3 regions of the Prauserella sp. PE36 genome follow, and region 2 is predicted to be linked to each of the others. Evidence: riboswitches for the same ligand, from Rfam matches in the RefSeq annotation. Region 2 holds a riboswitch; each other region holds the start of a gene.
What was found. A riboswitch is a leader RNA that binds a small molecule or an ion and turns the genes downstream of it on or off. The one in region 2 is predicted to bind cobalamin.

Region 1: it holds a riboswitch for cobalamin, as region 2 does, so the genes downstream of both, metE (5-methyltetrahydropteroyltriglutamate--homocysteine S-methyltransferase) here and DI005_RS31845 (ABC transporter substrate-binding protein) in region 2, are expected to answer to the same signal.
Region 3: it holds a riboswitch for cobalamin, as region 2 does, so the genes downstream of both, DI005_RS07800 (CbtB-domain containing protein) here and DI005_RS31845 (ABC transporter substrate-binding protein) in region 2, are expected to answer to the same signal.

Annotation. Positions count from the first base shown of each region.
Region 1 covers NZ_QEQT01000097.1:33,075-35,331, forward strand. Annotated here, with positions in the region: gene metE (5-methyltetrahydropteroyltriglutamate--homocysteine S-methyltransferase) at 1-892, opposite strand, end outside; cobalamin riboswitch at 932-1,151, opposite strand; gene DI005_RS30640 (GGDEF domain-containing protein) at 1,396-2,257, opposite strand, start outside.
Region 2 covers NZ_QEQT01000100.1:165,170-167,426, forward strand. Annotated here, with positions in the region: gene mshD (mycothiol synthase) at 1-884, shown strand, start outside; cobalamin riboswitch at 882-1,066, shown strand; gene DI005_RS31845 (ABC transporter substrate-binding protein) at 1,123-2,139, shown strand; gene DI005_RS31850 (iron chelate uptake ABC transporter family permease subunit) at 2,136-2,257, shown strand, end outside.
Region 3 covers NZ_QEQT01000042.1:5,865-8,121, forward strand. Annotated here, with positions in the region: gene DI005_RS07795 (Dyp-type peroxidase) at 1-964, shown strand, start outside; cobalamin riboswitch at 1,005-1,124, shown strand; gene DI005_RS07800 (CbtB-domain containing protein) at 1,161-1,376, shown strand; gene DI005_RS07805 (CbtA family protein) at 1,389-2,180, shown strand.

The sequences.
Region 1 (2,257 bases), on a different contig from region 2:
CCACGGTCTTGTCGCGCAGGCGCCGCTCGGCCGTCAGCTCCGTCAGCGCCCGCTCGTCGCTCACCAGGTCGACGGCGAGGCCCTCGACGCCGGTGCCCGCCAGCACCCCGAGCGCGTCGCCGAGCCTGCCGAAGTAGCCGGCCACCAGGATGCTGGGCCGGGCGCGCAGTGCGGACAGGCGCGTGTAGGCGGATGCGAGCGCCCGCAGTTCCTCCGGCGTGCGGTCGGCGACGAACGCGGGCTCGTCGAGCTGTACCCACGCGACGCCCTCTGCGGCCAGCAGGCCCAGCAGCTCCGCGTAGGCGTCGAGCAAGCCGTCGAGCAGGTCCAGGGTGCGGAAACCGGCGGGGGAGCCGGGCGACGGCTTTGCGAGCAGCAGGAACGTCAGCGGTCCTGGCAGCACCGGTCGGGTGCTGATCCCGAGTCCGGCCGCCTCCCGGTACTCGGCGAGCGGTTTGTCCGTCGCCAGCCGGAACCTGGTGCCCGGCGACAGCTCGGGCACCAGGTAGTGGTAGTTCGTGTCGAACCACTTGGTCAGTTCCAGCGGGCTGAGCCCTGGCCGTCCCCTCGCCATCGCGAAGTAGGAATCCACTGTGGACAAGCCGCGGTAGCGCTCGGGTACCGCGTCGAAGAGTTGCGCGGTGTCCAGCAGGTGGTCGTAGAACGAGAACGTGTTGCCCGGAACGGAATCCAGTCCGCTTGCGCGCAAGCTCTCCCACGTCGAGCGGCGCAGCGCGGCCGCGGTGGCCTCCAGCTCGGCCACGCCGGTGCTGCCGGCCCAGTAGGACTCGAGCGCCTTCTTGAGCTCCCTGCGCGGACCGATCCTCGGGTATCCCAGCACGGTGGCGCCGATGTCCGGATTCAGGGCATGACTGTCGTGCGTTTCTGCCACGGCTCTCTCCTCGCGAGCGGTTGCGGGCACGCGCGCACCGGCGGTGCGCGCGGCGGTGGCAGGTATTCGGACTCGCGGGCACCCGCCGGACACCTCCGGCGCGCCTACTGGCCGTCGCTTCCCAGGCACCGTGTGCCCAGTGCGTCATGACGGCGGTCGTTCCCGCTCACCGCTGCGGGGGCAGTCCTGGACTCGCACCAGGTTCCCTCTTGCCTCGCCGGGCCGTACGGTCCGGCGAACCACCAGCACGCCCACTCTAGCGGTCCGCACAGGCGATGCACAGCGATGGAAACCTATGCAAACGAGCACGCATGGCGTATGCTCAAACATGAAGCGAACGTAAAGACTTTCACGTTTGCTGGCCTGCCGGGCGCCCACAGCCCCCTCCCCAGGGCGCCCTGGCATGTGAGGAGTGCCCCGGTGCTGAACCCCCAGCAGCACCGGGGCACTCACCTTTTCGCGATGGGGTTCCACATCGCTGCGGACGGGCAGTGGGCGGGGGCTCAGCTTGCCGGGCGCTGCCTCGGCATCCGCTGCGAGTTGATGCCCCGCAGCACCTCGATGCGGTCGGTGCCGGGCCAGCTGTTGACCCAGCTCGAGCCGGTCACGTCCTTGGCGTGCTTCTTCAACGGGGCGAGCAGCCGCGAGATCTCCCGGTACGAGCCGACGGACGAGCCCGCGCAGACCAGCGTCGCGAGTGACACCGTCACGGGCAGCCCCTCCGCGTACCACCGGCTGTCCAGCAGCCCGTCGGCCACGGTCGTGATCTTGTCGATGTCGCAGGCGATGAGGAAGTCGTCGCCGCCCACGTGGCTCACCGTGACGCCGCCGAGGTTCGTCGCCAGGTCGGTGAGCTTGCGGCCGAGGGCGCGGATCAGGTCGTCGCCCGCCGCGAACCCCACGGTGTCGTTGACCTTCTTGAAGGAGTCGACGTCGAGCCAGCCCACCACGAGCGGCTGTCCCGCGGCGATGCGCCGGTCCACGGCCCGAGCCACCGAGTCGCTGCCCGGCAGCCGGGTGAGCGGGTTGAGCGCGGCCGCCTCCTCGATCTTCGCGTCGGCGAGCCCGCGCACCACCTCGTGCACCAGCACCACGCCCTGGCAGCGGCCCGCGTCGTCGATCACCACCACGTCGTCGGCGGTGCGGTCCCAGTCGGCGTCGGTGACCAGGTCGAGCAGTTCCAGCGCGGCGGCGCCGTGGCGGATCACGTGCGGTGCGTCGGCGAGGCGCTCGGCGGGGCGGTTGGCGTGCAGGGCGTGACCGAACGGTCCCGTGACCGCGAGCAGGAACCGTGTGCGGTCGATCGACCACTGTGGACGGCCCTGTTCGTCGAGACCGATGATGCCGGTCGGCGCGTCGTTGTCA
Region 2 (2,257 bases):
AACTCGACAGCGCGCGTACCTCTGCGGTGCGCGCGCTGTTGCTTGCGGCGCGGGAATCGGACGGACGCCCCGAGATCGAGCCGGAAGGGCCGCTGCCAGGCGACTTCACCGGAGGCCGCTACCTGGTGGCCCATGACGGCGACGAGCTCGTGGGCGTGGTGCACCTGAACACGGCGGGCGACGCCTTCGGCAGGCTCGTCGCCGAGCTGGTGGTCCACCCCGCGCACCGCGGCAGGGGCCACGGTGCCGCGCTCGTGCGCGAACTCGCCGCCGAGGTACCGGAGAAGCTGCGCGTGTGGGCGCACGGCGACCACCCCGCCGCCGCCAGGCTCGCCGAGCGCTTCGGCTTCGAACGAGCCCGTGAGCTGCTGGTCATGCACGTGAACGTCGAGGGAGCCGACTGGCCGGAGCCCAAGCCCGCCGAGGGCGTCTCGCTGCGCACGTTCGTGCCGGGGCGGGACGAGGAGGCGATGGTCGCGGTCAACGCGCGCGCCTTCGACTGGCACCCCGAGCAGGGCACGTTCAGCGTCGAGGACCTGCGGGCCGCCGAGAACGAGAGCTGGTTCGACCCCGAGGGCTTCTTCCTCGCCGAGAACGCCGACGGTCAGGTCGTCGGCTTCCACTGGACCAAGGTGCACCCCGCCAACCCCGAGCGGTTTGGGGGGCAGCCCGTCGGCGAGGTGTACGTCGTCGGTGTCGACCCCGGAGCGCAGGGCGGCGGGCTCGGCAAGGCGCTCACCCTCGCGGGCTTGCGCTACCTGCGCGAACGCGGCCTCGGCCAGGTGATCCTCTACGTCGAGGGTGACAACGCGCCCGCCATCGCGGTGTACGAGCGGCTCGGTTTCGTGCGTCACGAGGTGGACGTCCAGTACGCGCGTACGTGATACGTTTTCGCGGCCAGTCGTACTCACGAACCACGTGAGTCAGGAAATCCGGTGCGAATCCGGAACTGACGCGCAGCGGTGAGGGCGACGGGCGGGACACGTTGCCACTGGACCAGGTCCGGGAAGGCGTTCCGTCCGGATGACCCCGAGTCCGAAGACCTGCTGGCACCCGGCTTTCGGCCGGGAGTCGCTGTCCGCTCGGGCTCCGCGCATGGGCCCTCGACGCAAGGGAACGTCGGTGCCGCGTACCTCCCGCTTCCTCACCCTGTCCCTCTGCCTGGTGCTGGCCGGATGTGGCGGCACCGCCGCCACGCAGGACCGGGAGGCTGCGCCCGGCTATCCGCGCACGGTCGACAACTGTGGTGTGCGGACGGTCGTGGACGAACCGCCCGAGCGCGTCGTCTCGCTGAACCAGGGCACCACCGAGATCCTGCTGTCGCTGGGGCTGGCCGACCGTCTGGTGGGCACCGCGACCTGGACCGACCCGTTGCCGGCCGACCTCGTCGAGGCCAACGAGGGTGTGCCGAGGCTGGCCGACAACATGCCGTCCTTCGAGGCCGTGCTGGCGGCCGAGCCCGACTTCGTCACCGCGTCCTTCGTCTCAACGCTCGGCACCGGCGGCGTCGCCACGCGGGAGCAGTTCGCCGAGCTCGGGGTGCCCAGCTACCTGTCGCCGTCCGACTGCCTCAAGGACAACAGCGGTGCCGGCGACGGCCGCCGCGACCAGCCGCTGACGATGGAGACGATCTATGCCGAGGTCCGCGACCTCGCGAAGCTGTTCGCCGTCGAGGAGCGTGGCGAGCGGCTCGTCGCGAACCTGCGGGACCGCATCGAACGTGCCACGAACGGGCTCGACGCCTCGGGCGTGACCCTGCTCTACTGGTTCGCCAACTCCGAGGCGCCGTACCTGGCCGGCTGCTGCGGCGCACCCGGCGTCATGACCCGGGCCGTCGGCGCGGAGAACGTCTTCGCTGACACCCACGAAGAATGGCCGCAGATCAACTGGGAGACGGTGGCCGAGCGCGACCCAGGCGTGTTCGTGATCGGCGACCTCACGCGCAGGTCGCAGACCGCGGAGACCGCCGCGAAGAAGATCGAGTTCCTGGAGTCCCATCCGGTGACCCGCAACCTCACCGCGGTGCGCGAGAAGCGCTACGTCCTGCTCAGCGGACAGGCGATGAACCCCACGATCCGCACGGTGGCCGGGATCGAGGAGCTCGCGGCCAAGCTGCGTGAGTTCGGGCTCACCGGGTGAGCGTCGAGCCGCTGACCCGGCGCTCGCGGCTGCCGCTGGTGCTGCTCGGCGGAGCCGCCGCACTGGTGGCCTCGATCGCGGTCGCGATCACCATCGGGCCCGCGAACATCCGGGTCGG
Region 3 (2,257 bases), on a different contig from region 2:
CACCGACGCGGCGCTGACGGCCGAACGCAACGAGGTGCTGCGCCTCGTGCCCGACTCGGTCTACGTGCTTGGCGAGGAGACCGGACTGTCCAGAGTGAACGAACGCGGCGAGGGCATCGAGCACTTCGGCTACGTCGACGGCCGCAGCCAGCCGCTGTTCCTCACCGAGGACATCGACGCCGAGAAGCACACGACGGACGGCGTCAACGAGTGGGACCCCTCGGCGCCGCTCGGGCAGGTGCTCGTCGCCGACCCGGCGGCGCCGGACCCGTCGGTCCACTTCGGAAGCTACTTCGTGTTCCGCAAGCTGGAGCAGAACGTGCGCAGGTTCAAGCAGGCCGAGTCCGACCTCGCCGACGCGCTCGGCCTGACCGGTGACGACCGCGAGCGCGCCGGGGCGATGCTCGTCGGCCGCTTCGAGGACGGCACGCCGCTGACGTCCAACAGCGGGCCCGGTTCGCACAGCCCGGTCGGCAACGACTTCAGCTACGACAGCGACGACCTGGGCCAGAAGTGCCCGTTCCACGCGCATATCCGCAAAACGAACCCGCGTGGCTCTGGCGGGTTCGAGGATCCCGCCGACGAGCGCAGGCACCTCATGGCTCGGCGGGGCCAGACCTATGGCGAAAGGGCCGACGATCCGAACGGCGGCGAGCCGATCCGGGCGAGGCCCACGGGCGGTGTCGGACTGCTGTTCATGGCGTTCAACTCCGACCTCGGCGACCAGTTCGAGTTCACGCAGCAGATCTGGGCGAACAACACAGAGTTCCCGCGCGTGCCGGAAGGCACCAAACCACCCGGGCTCGATCTGGTGATCGGACAGGGACCCCGCCCGGAGACCACCTACGCACCGGCCTGGGGACGGAACGGAGCGACGCCCGCGGACCCCGCGGCACAGGCGGTGACGATGAAGGGCGGCGAGTACTTCTTCATGCCGTCCTTGGCATTCCTGCGAAACCTGTGAGGCTGAGCGGCCTTTCACATCACGTTGACACGGGAGCGCCCCCGAACTTAGCCTCGGTGGGCTGCGCGATGGCGGATGGAAGCCGGTGAGATTCCGGCACGGTCGCGCCACTGTGACCGGGTTCGCCCCGGGAGTCAGACCCACCGCCGTCGCAACCGTTCCACGAAGGGCCGCATGTAGCCCGAGGAGGTTTCCGATGTCGCAGGCGAGTGTCGCCACCCCGCGCCCCGTTCACATCCGGATCCCGTTGCGGGAGATCGTTCCGTGGGCGATCTTCGCCGGCGTGCTCGCGCTGCTCGTGCTGTTCTTCGTGAGCACGGAGGCCGGTGCCGTGGAGTTGTTCGGCACCAACGGTTTGATCCACGAGTTCGTGCACGACGGCAGGCACCTGCTGGCCTTCCCCTGCCACTGACGGCAGGCGGCCATGATGAGGACCCTGCTGGTCCGCGGGTTGCTCGCGGGCCTGGTCGCCGGTGTGCTCGCGACAGGTTTCGCCTACTTCTTCGGTGAGCCATCGGTGGATGCCTCGATCTCCATCGAGGAGGCCGGAACGTCGGCGCACGGCCATGAGCACAGTGGACCCGCCGACACCGGGCACGGCCACGGCCACGAGGAGGCACTCGTCAGCCGGGGCACGCAGAGCACGATCGGTCTGCTCACGGGTGTCGGCGCGTACGCGCTCGCGGTGGGCGGGCTGTTCGCGATCGCGTTCGCCGTGCTCCACGGCCGCGTGGGCGCTCTCCGGCCACGCCTGACGTCGGCGCTGCTGGCCGCGGGCGCGTTCGTGGTCGTGGTGCTGGTTCCGTTCCTGAAGTACCCGGCGAATCCACCCGCGGTCGGCCAGAGCGGGACGATCGGCGACCGCACGAGCCTGTATTTCGCGTTCGTCGCACTGTCACTGACGGTCGCGCTCATCGCCGTGGGTGCGGGCCACGCGCTCGCGGGGCCGCTCGGCGCGTGGCGAGGAGGACTGCTGGCGATGGGCGCCTACGTGGTGGTGATGGCCGTCGCCGCCGCGCTCATGCCGGTGATCGACGAGGTGCCGGACGGCTTCCCCGGCTCGACGCTGTGGACGTTCCGCACCGCTTCGCTGGCGACCCAGCTCGTGCTGTGGACCGCGCTGGGGCTGGTGTTCGGCGCACTGGCGGAGCGGGTGCTGCGGCCTGGCGCCGCCCCGGCGCCCGCCGAGGCGCCCGCGGAAGCAGGCCGGCGATAAGCCCGCGCCGACAGCGACGGCACCCGGTTCGGAGGCCCGCAGTGAAGGCCACCATGCCTGCGTCCAACGCAGTGAAG